Regions from separate parts of the Cupriavidus sp. DL-D2 genome, predicted to be linked through region 1. Evidence: riboswitches for the same ligand, from Rfam matches in the RefSeq annotation. Region 1 holds a riboswitch; the other holds the start of a gene.

Region 1 (4,342 bases):
CTTGTGTGCCGACAGCCGGAACACTACGGACTCGGCCTCGTGCTCTTCATCGTTCATCGGATGCACGGCGATGGGGTCGCCCATGCCGTGCTCCGACCACAGTTTCTTGTCGAACAGTTTCGGATTGTTGGCGATGACCGCGTTGGCCGCTTCCAGGATGCGCACCGTCGAGCGGTAGTTCTGTTCGAGCTTCACGACCTTGAGGTCGGGGAAATCGGTCTGCAGCAGCTTCAGGTTGTCGAGCGTGGCGCCGCGCCAGCCATAGATCGCCTGATCGTCATCCCCCACTGCAGTGAACGCCGGCGCGCGCAGATGCGACCCACCGGCCAGTAGCTTCAGCAACTGGTACTGGCACGCGTTGGTGTCCTGGTATTCGTCCACGAGGAAGTAGCGCAGCCGGTTCTGCCATTTCAGACGCACGGCTTCATCGCGCGCGAACAGTTCGGCCGGGAGCCGGATCAGATCGTCGAAGTCCACCGCCTGGTACGCATGCAGCGTCGCCACGTACGCGCGATAGACCATGGCGGCCTGGTGCTCGTCGGCCGTGGCGGCCTGCGCGAGCGCGGTCTCGGGATCGACCATGCCGTTCTTCCACAGCGAAATCGTGTTCTGCACGCTGCGGATCAGTTTCTTGTCGGTGGTACTCAACTGCTCCTGCACGAGTCCGAAGCAGTCGTCCGAATCCATGATCGAGAATTGCGGCTTCAGGCCCACATGCTCGGCTTCCATGCGCAGAATTTGCACGCCGAGCGAGTGAAACGTACAAACGGTCAGCTGCTTGAGTGGAATACGCTTCCCTTCGCGCGTGGTCTTTCCCTCCATGAGCTTGCTGATGCGCTCCTGCATCTCCTTGGCCGCCTTGTTCGTGAACGTGACGGCAGCAATGTGACGCGGCTCGAACCCCTTGTCCTCGATCAGATGCGCAATTTTCTGCGTGATCACGCGCGTCTTGCCGGAACCCGCCCCGGCCAGCACAAGGCAAGGGCCGTCCAGATAGCGAACGGCTTCGGATTGCGCGGCGTTGAGTCCGTGGGTCATGGGGCGGGAAGAGGAAAGCGGGGACGAGAACCGGGAAGGGCGGAAATGCCGAACTCGGCACGCGGTCAGCCACGCGCCGAAGGCGACGATGCTACCACGCGGCAAGGTGGCTGACAGGGCCTGTCGGAGGGTGTCCGACGGCACCCGTTTCACGCTGGTAACAATCGTAAATCGGGCGGGCCCTGCCTGGTGACGGGGCATGGAGTTTGCCTCTCTCCCGTACGGCCGAGCAGGTTGGCAGTCACAACGGTGCGCGGCAAACCTTCCGGATATCGGAACGTATCGGAATCCATTCGAATCAAGGAGCCAATCATGAACACCCTTCGCACGCTCTCGAAAGTCGCGCTGATCGGCGCTACGCTGGTCGGCTTTGCCGGTTGCGCGGACATGACGCCGAAGCAACGGAATACCGCCATCGGCGCCGGTGCGGGCGCGCTCGGCGGCGCGGTGCTGACCAACGGCAGCGCCTTGGGTACGATCGGCGGCGCGGCTGCCGGTGGCGTCATCGGCAATGTCGTAACCAAGGACAACCGCTGACCGAACGGGGGACCGCAGCGCGCGACGGGACGGTTTGACAAAGCCAGACCGCTCCCGTACATTCACGCGCATCTGACCGGGAGAGCGCGCATCACGCATTGCGCCGCCGAAGGGGAATCACCCGAAAACTCTCAGGCACCATGGACCGGTCGGATCGGCATGCAACATGCACACGATGCATGCCGCACTCTGGAGAGCGACATCCGCCGCGGCTGGAAGGCCGGCGAGCATGTCCACCGAAGGGGCGCACGGAGCCACGGCTTCGTAATCTCTCAGGTATCGAGGACAGAGGGGTCATCCGCCGCAGCGGACTGGTTGCACATTGGTGCGGCCGGCATGCGGCGGGTGACCCTTTTTTCGTTTTCGAATTGCCCGAGGATATCCATGACGCTCCAGGCCACGCCCCTCAACGCCATTCATCGCGCCCTCGGCGCCCGCATGGTCGATTTTGGCGGTTGGGACATGCCGGTCAACTACGGCTCCCAGATCGAGGAACACAACGCAGTCCGCTCGGACGCCGGCATGTTCGACGTCTCGCACATGTGCGTGGTCGATCTCCATGGCGCGAACACCCGCACCTTCCTGCGCGGCCTGCTGGCCAACAACGTCGACAAGCTCCAGACACCGGGCAAGGCCCTGTATTCCTGCATGCTCGACGAGAAAGGCGGTGTCATCGACGACCTGATCGTCTACTTCTTTGCCGAGGATTATTTCCGGCTCGTGGTCAATGCGAGCACGGCCGTCGGCGATATCGAATGGATCCGTTCGCGCAACAGCGAGACCGGCAGCGGCGTGACTATCAACCCGCGCCGTGGTGACGTGGCACCAGCAGGGTCCAGCGCACTGGCCATCGTCGCCGTGCAGGGTCCGAACGCACGCGCCAAAGTCTATGCAGCCTTCCCCTCCACCCAGCCCGCCGATGCCCTCAAGCCATTCAACGCGCTGGTCGTGCAGGACCCGGCCATGGGCGAACTGATGGTGGCGCGCACGGGCTATACCGGCGAAGACGGCTTCGAACTGGTGGTGCCGGCCGAGAACGTCGCCGGTATCTGGGAAAAACTCGTGGCAGCCGGTGTGAAGCCTGCCGGCCTGGGCGCACGCGACACCCTGCGCCTGGAAGCCGGCATGAACCTGTACGGCCAGGACATGGACATCCATACGTCGCCGCTCGACGCCGGGCTGTCGTGGACGGTCGATCTGCAAAGCGAACGCGACTTCACCGGCAAGGCTGCGCTGACCGCTGGCGGCCAGAAACGCGCGTTCCTGGGCCTGATCCTGCGCGACAAGGGCGGCGTGCTGCGCGCGCACCAGAAAGTCGTCACCGCATCCGGCGACGGCGAAATCACCAGCGGCACATTCAGCCCGTCGCTGTCCCAGTCCATTGCCTTTGCCAGTCTGCCGAAGGACATCGTGCCGGGTGCGGAAGTCCAGGTAGAGATCCGCGACCGCAAACTGACCGCGACTGTGGTTAAACTGCCGTTTGTGCGCAATGGCAAGGCACTCGTGAGCTGAGGCATCGGCCCCCGCTTCACACCAACGGTCGCCCTTCCACCCGTTCCGCTCGAGCCCACATGCCGCGGGCGGGTGAATGAAACAAGAAACACACTGTATCCCGGAGAACCCTCATGAATTTCCCCGCTGACCTGAAGTACACCGAGTCGCACGAATGGGTGCGCGTCGAAGCCGACGGCACGCTGACCATCGGCATCACCGACCACGCACAAGACGCGCTGGGCGACATCGTTTTCCTGGAACTGCCCGAAGTGGGCAAGTCGGTTGGCGCAGGCGACGCGCTGGCCGTGGTGGAGTCCGTGAAGGCGGCTTCCGACATCTACGCCCCGGTGGCCGGCGAAGTCATCGCCATTAACGACGCGGCTTCGGCATCGCCGGAATCGGTCAATGCCAACGCCTTCGACGCGTGGCTGTTCAAGATCAAGCCGGCCAACGGCGACGATGTGAACGGCCTGATGAACGTCGACGCCTACAAGGCCAGCGTCGGCGCCTGATCGCGCTGATTGTCCGATGCCGCGCGTGGCGGCAGGCTGACCACCTGCCCCGCGCGCTCCACGAGATTTCCTTGCCATGAACGCCCCGTTTCCCATGAACGCTGCCGCCCAAGCTGCACGGCCCACGCTGGCCGAACTGGAGGCGCGCGACGCCTTCGCCGCCCGCCATATCGGGCCCGATACCGCCGAACAGCAGCACATGCTCAAGCTGCTCGGTTTCCACAGCACCGCCGCGCTGATCGATGCCGTGGTGCCTGCCGCCATCCGTCGCCGCGATGGCATGTCGCTGGGCGAATTCACCGCCCCGCTGACCGAGGAAACCGCGCTGGCCAAGCTGCGCGGCCTGGCCAGCAAGAACCGCGTGCTCAAGAGCTTCATCGGGCAGGGGTACTACAACACGCTCACGCCCGGGGTCATCCTGCGCAACGTGTTTGAAAACCCGGCGTGGTACACCGCCTACACCCCGTACCAGCCTGAGATCTCGCAGGGCCGTCTCGAAGCCCTGCTGAACTTCCAGCAGATGCTGACGGACCTGACCGGCATGGACATCGCCAATGCGTCGATGCTGGACGAAGGCACCGCCGCCGCCGAAGCCATGACGCTGCTGCAGCGCGTCAACAAGCATGCATCGAACACGTTCTTCGTGGCCGACGACGTGCTGCCGCAGACGCTGGAAGTGGTACGCACCCGCGCCGAGCCGATGGGCATCGAAATCAAGGTTGGCCCCGCAGCCGAAGCCGCGAAGGCGGAGGCGTTCGGCG
Region 2 (4,342 bases), on a different contig from region 1:
ATGCGGCGCGGCCAGTTGCCACCCACGCAGTGGAACGCGGTGCTGGACGCGCCTGGCGAAACGCCCCACTACATCCCGGAGGGTGCCCAGTTCGAGTTGTCGGTAGAGCCGGTCGTCCGCATGGACGGCAAGACCATCGGCAGGCTGGTGTTCCTGCACGATATCAGCCGCTATCAATCGCGTGAGCTGGCGCTGACGACGCAACTGTCGCGCGTGCAGGCGGACCTCGACATCGATGCACTGACGGGCATCCCGAACCGGCGGTTTTTCCAGCGCGAGTCTCTGGCAGCCGTCACCCGCGCGTACGAACGTGGCCAGGAACTCGGGTTGCTTATTCTCGATGTGGACTTGTTCAAGCAGTTCAACGATCAGTATGGGCATCCCGTGGGCGACGAATGCCTGCGGCAGGTGGCATCGGCACTGAACGGCGTGCTGCGCGACGACCAGTTCTGCGCGCGCCTGGGCGGCGAGGAGTTCGCCGTGGTGCTGCCGAATTCGAACGTGGACGAGACACGCAGTGTTGCCCGCGGGCTGGTGGCATCGGTGCGAGACCTTGGCATTCCGCACAACGGCACGCCAGTGCAGCCCTTCGTGACGATCAGTGTGGGCGCCGTCTGCACACTGCCGGAGGCGCCTCGCCTGGAGCCACTGCTGCACCGCGCCGACAGCGCGATGTACCGCGCCAAGCGCGCGGGGCGTAACCGGTATGTGCTCGACGGCAGCCTGTCCCTCGGCGTGCAAAACACCGGATTGTGACCATCGCGCGAAAAGGGCTTGCAAATTGCCAAGTCTTCTGTAGAATTCGCGGCTCGCATCGACGCAGCAATGCAGCGATACGAAGCCCAGATGGCGGAATTGGTAGACGCACTAGGTTCAGGTCCTAGCGGTGGCAACACTGTGGAGGTTCGAGTCCTCTTCTGGGCACCAATTCAGAAAACCCCCTGTTCGCAAGAGCAGGGGGTTTTTCCGTTTACGCGATTCAATTTCCTTCGGTGGTCTCCCCTCTCCCATGAAATGGGAGAGGGGCGGGGGAGAGGGCCGGAGGCTCTGCTTGCCGACCACGTAGCAATTTGTACCTCCAGCCCTCTCCCCCAACCCCTCTCCCGCCATGCGGGAGAGGGGAGCACACCATCAGGCGATTCAGGCAACCGCACTACCCCCCACCTCGCCTCCAGCCACTACCACCTCAGCCCCAGCCCCCCGCACCACATCTCCCACCATCTCGGCGGTCACCGCTGACAGCGTCCATCCCAGATGCCCATGCCCCGTGTTGTAAAACACATTGGCCGCATGACCCCTGCCCACGCGCGGCATCATGTTCGGCATCATCGGGCGCAGCCCGGCCCAGGGCACGACGCTGCGTGTGCTCACCGCAGGAAAACATGCGTGCACCCAGTCGATCAGCGGACGAATGCGATCGGCGCGGATATCGCGATTGATGCCATTGAACTCCGCCGTGCCCGCCACCCGAAAACGATCGACACCCAGCCGGCTAGTGACCAGTTTGGTTTCATCATCGAGCAGGCTCACAACAGGCGCGCCGGCCTGGCTCTCGGCATCGTTCAGGTTGACCGTGATCGAGTAACCCTTCACCGGATAGATGTTGACGCGATCGCCAAGCTGCTGCGCAAAGGTGCGGCTCGCCACGCCAGCGCACACCACGATGCCGTCGAACTCGCGCGATGAGGGTAGACCGTCTTCGGCGGATACCACGGTGACGCGTCGGCCTGTGGTCGATAGCGTGCGCACGTCCTGGTTGTATAGCGTCGTCACGCCCAGCCGCTGCACGGCCGCCGCGAGCCCACTGGTGAACTTGTGGATATCGCCGGTGGCATCGCTCTCGGTGTAGTACCCACCGTAGAACTTGCCGGCCAGCGTCGGCTCGATATCGCGCATCTCCGCAGGCGTGACCGCGCGCCGCTCCAGTCCGCCTTCGGCCAGCAGCGTCGACACGCGCCCGGCATGATCGAACCCCGACTTGTTGCGATAGATATGCAGGATGCCGCGCCGCTTCAGATCGAAATCGATACCTTCCGCATCCGCCCAGGCAAACAGGTGCTGGCGTGCGGCAATGGCAAGCCGCGCCGTCTCCACGGTGTTGCTGCGATAGTGCGGCATCGACGCGAAGAACTCGGCGAACCAGCTCAACTTGTGCCACGTAGGGCGCGGGTTGACCAGCAGCGGCGCATCGTTGCGGAGCATCCACTTCACACCCTTAACGAGCGTGGACCAGTGCGTCCAGACTTCGGCGTTCGATGCCGATAGCTGTCCGCCGTTGGCGAACGATGTCTCCATGGCCGCATAGCGATGGCGTTCGAAGAGCGTGACGGAGAATCCGCGCTTGGCGAGGGCGTAAGCGGTCGTGACGCCGGTAATACCGCCGCCGATCACTGCAATGGTTTTCATGAGAAGGTCGCGAGGACGTCAAGGGATGGCAGTCCACCGCGCCCCATGCGCGGATAGACGCCCCCTCTGTCCTTGACCTGAGAGATTCGCGCGGCGCCGGTCGCGGAGGACGGCACACATCGCTTGCTCCTTCGGTACCAGCGGCCGACGTGAGAGCCGTGGTTCTTCAGAGTGCATTGGCGATATCGGTCCTTTTGCCTGAGAGTTTCCGGGGCGGTTGCTCCTTCGGCGCCGTGCTGCCTGTCGGATCGAGTCGGACTGGCACGGGCTCTCCCGATATCACGGGACAACGTGAGGCACTATGCCACAGGTTTTAAGATTTCGGCTATGTCCATTGAGCGATATCAACGATCCGACGCGCGACGCTTGCGGCCGGTGAGCATCGCCGCTATGAGGTTCTCACGCAGCTTGAGGCTCATGGCGATGGCCGCGATTACGTGGACGACGACCAGCCCGAGCAGCGTGTTCGACATCCATCGATGGATGTCGATGGGCCAGTCCTCGCCCCAGAACGGATCGAGCCGGGACATCCATCCCGTGACGGCGAGGCCAAGGATCAGCGCCCACATGGCGAGCATCATCACGGCGCCGAGCGGCGTGTGGCTGAGATGGCGCGGCGCGCGGCCACGCAGCAATGCCCGGGCATAGAGCAGCACGCCAGCCGGACGCGGCAGCCAGGCGCCAAAGCGCGCGTGCTCGGTGCCGACAAATCCCCAGAGAATCCGAAACAGTACCAATCCGGCTGCCACATAGCCCAGCACACGGTGCAGGCGGTCGCCGGAGTCATCGAAGATATCGAACAGGACGATGGCCGCCACGCTCCAGTGCGTGAAGCGGACGGCCAGATCCCATACGGCGAGCGTATCGGACCGCGCCATGCGATCCGCCGGCGTAGACATGCTTACTTCTCGATTTCCGATTTCACGATGTCGAGCGTCTTCGTGTCGAAATAAATCTCGGCCTTCTTGCCGTCCTTGGTGGTGCCGTAGATCTCGTAGCAGTTGCCGTCTACCTTGAACTTCTTGATGTTGTAGCCCTGGGCCGCGATCTTGGCCTTGGCGTCAGCCTCGGGCATCCATTCGGCCTTGGGGTGCTTGGCGCAGTTGGCGCCAGCGAACGCTGCCGAGGAGAACAGGCCAGCGAGGGCAAAGGCTGCGAACTTGTACATGAATGACTCCTCCGATTTACCCATTCGGGCGATGTCTCGCATCGTATTCCGGAATGAGACACGTTTCATGTCATCGCTTTCCCGGTGGACGGCATGCGCCGAGTACATCGCTCGCTACTGTGAATGTCACCCCGATGTCATCGTCCCGCAATGTCCACACTAAGAGCGTGGACTTCATCATTGTTCGTAGTGTGGGACAATCGCCCGCCGGGCTAGGGTTTTCCCGGAGAAATACTACGAATAAGGTGTCAGATGAAAACGAGCGACTGGAAGGACTGGGAAATCTTCTGCCGAGTGGTGGAAGGCGGCGGCTTCACACAGGGTGCGGAGCTGGCTGAAGTCCCCAAGTCGTCGGCCAGTGCCGCGGTGGCGCGGCTGGAAGGCCAACTCGGCGCACGCCTGTTCGAGCGCACCACGCGCCGTGTGCGTGTGACGCAGCGCGGGCAGCAGCTCTATGAACGTGTCGCGCCGCTGTTCGGTGCGCTGCGCGAGATCAGTGCCGAAGCCGCCTCGTTCAGCGACGAAGTCAGCGGCACTATCCGGATTGCCACGCCGTACGAAGTGGGTTCGCAGCATCTGTCGCCCACGCTGAACCGGCTGCTGAAGCAGCATCCGTCGCTGCGCGTGCAGTTGGACGTCAGTTGGGACCAGCCCGATCTGGTTCGCCATGGCTATGACCTGGCTTTCGTGATGACCGACACGAACCTGCACGACAGTTCGTTTGCCAGCAAGCGCGTGGTGTTGATCGACCGCGCGTTTTACGCCGCG

What was found. Region 1 has a riboswitch for glycine ahead of gcvT (glycine cleavage system aminomethyltransferase GcvT). Riboswitches for the same ligand answer to the same signal wherever they lie in the genome.
Region 2: it holds a riboswitch for glycine, as region 1 does, so the genes downstream of both, ABDB81_RS24335 (D-amino acid dehydrogenase) here and gcvT (glycine cleavage system aminomethyltransferase GcvT) in region 1, are expected to answer to the same signal.

What each region holds. Positions count from the first base shown of each region.
Region 1 is NZ_JBDKXK010000036.1:47,430-51,771, reverse strand. Features, by position in the region: gene ABDB81_RS19210 (UvrD-helicase domain-containing protein) at 1-1,038, opposite strand, end outside; gene ABDB81_RS19205 (glycine zipper 2TM domain-containing protein) at 1,351-1,575, shown strand; glycine riboswitch at 1,643-1,733, shown strand; glycine riboswitch at 1,755-1,874, shown strand; gene gcvT (glycine cleavage system aminomethyltransferase GcvT) at 1,960-3,087, shown strand; gene gcvH (glycine cleavage system protein GcvH) at 3,201-3,581, shown strand; gene gcvP (aminomethyl-transferring glycine dehydrogenase) at 3,658-4,342, shown strand, end outside.
Region 2 is NZ_JBDKXK010000059.1:45,337-49,678, reverse strand. Features, by position in the region: gene ABDB81_RS24345 (diguanylate cyclase) at 1-756, shown strand, start outside; tRNA gene ABDB81_RS24340 (tRNA-Leu) at 841-927, shown strand; gene ABDB81_RS24335 (D-amino acid dehydrogenase) at 1,141-2,406, opposite strand; glycine riboswitch at 2,583-2,692, opposite strand; gene ABDB81_RS24330 (cytochrome b/b6 domain-containing protein) at 2,751-3,284, opposite strand; gene ABDB81_RS24325 (PepSY domain-containing protein) at 3,308-3,574, opposite strand; gene ABDB81_RS24320 (LysR family transcriptional regulator) at 3,827-4,342, shown strand, end outside.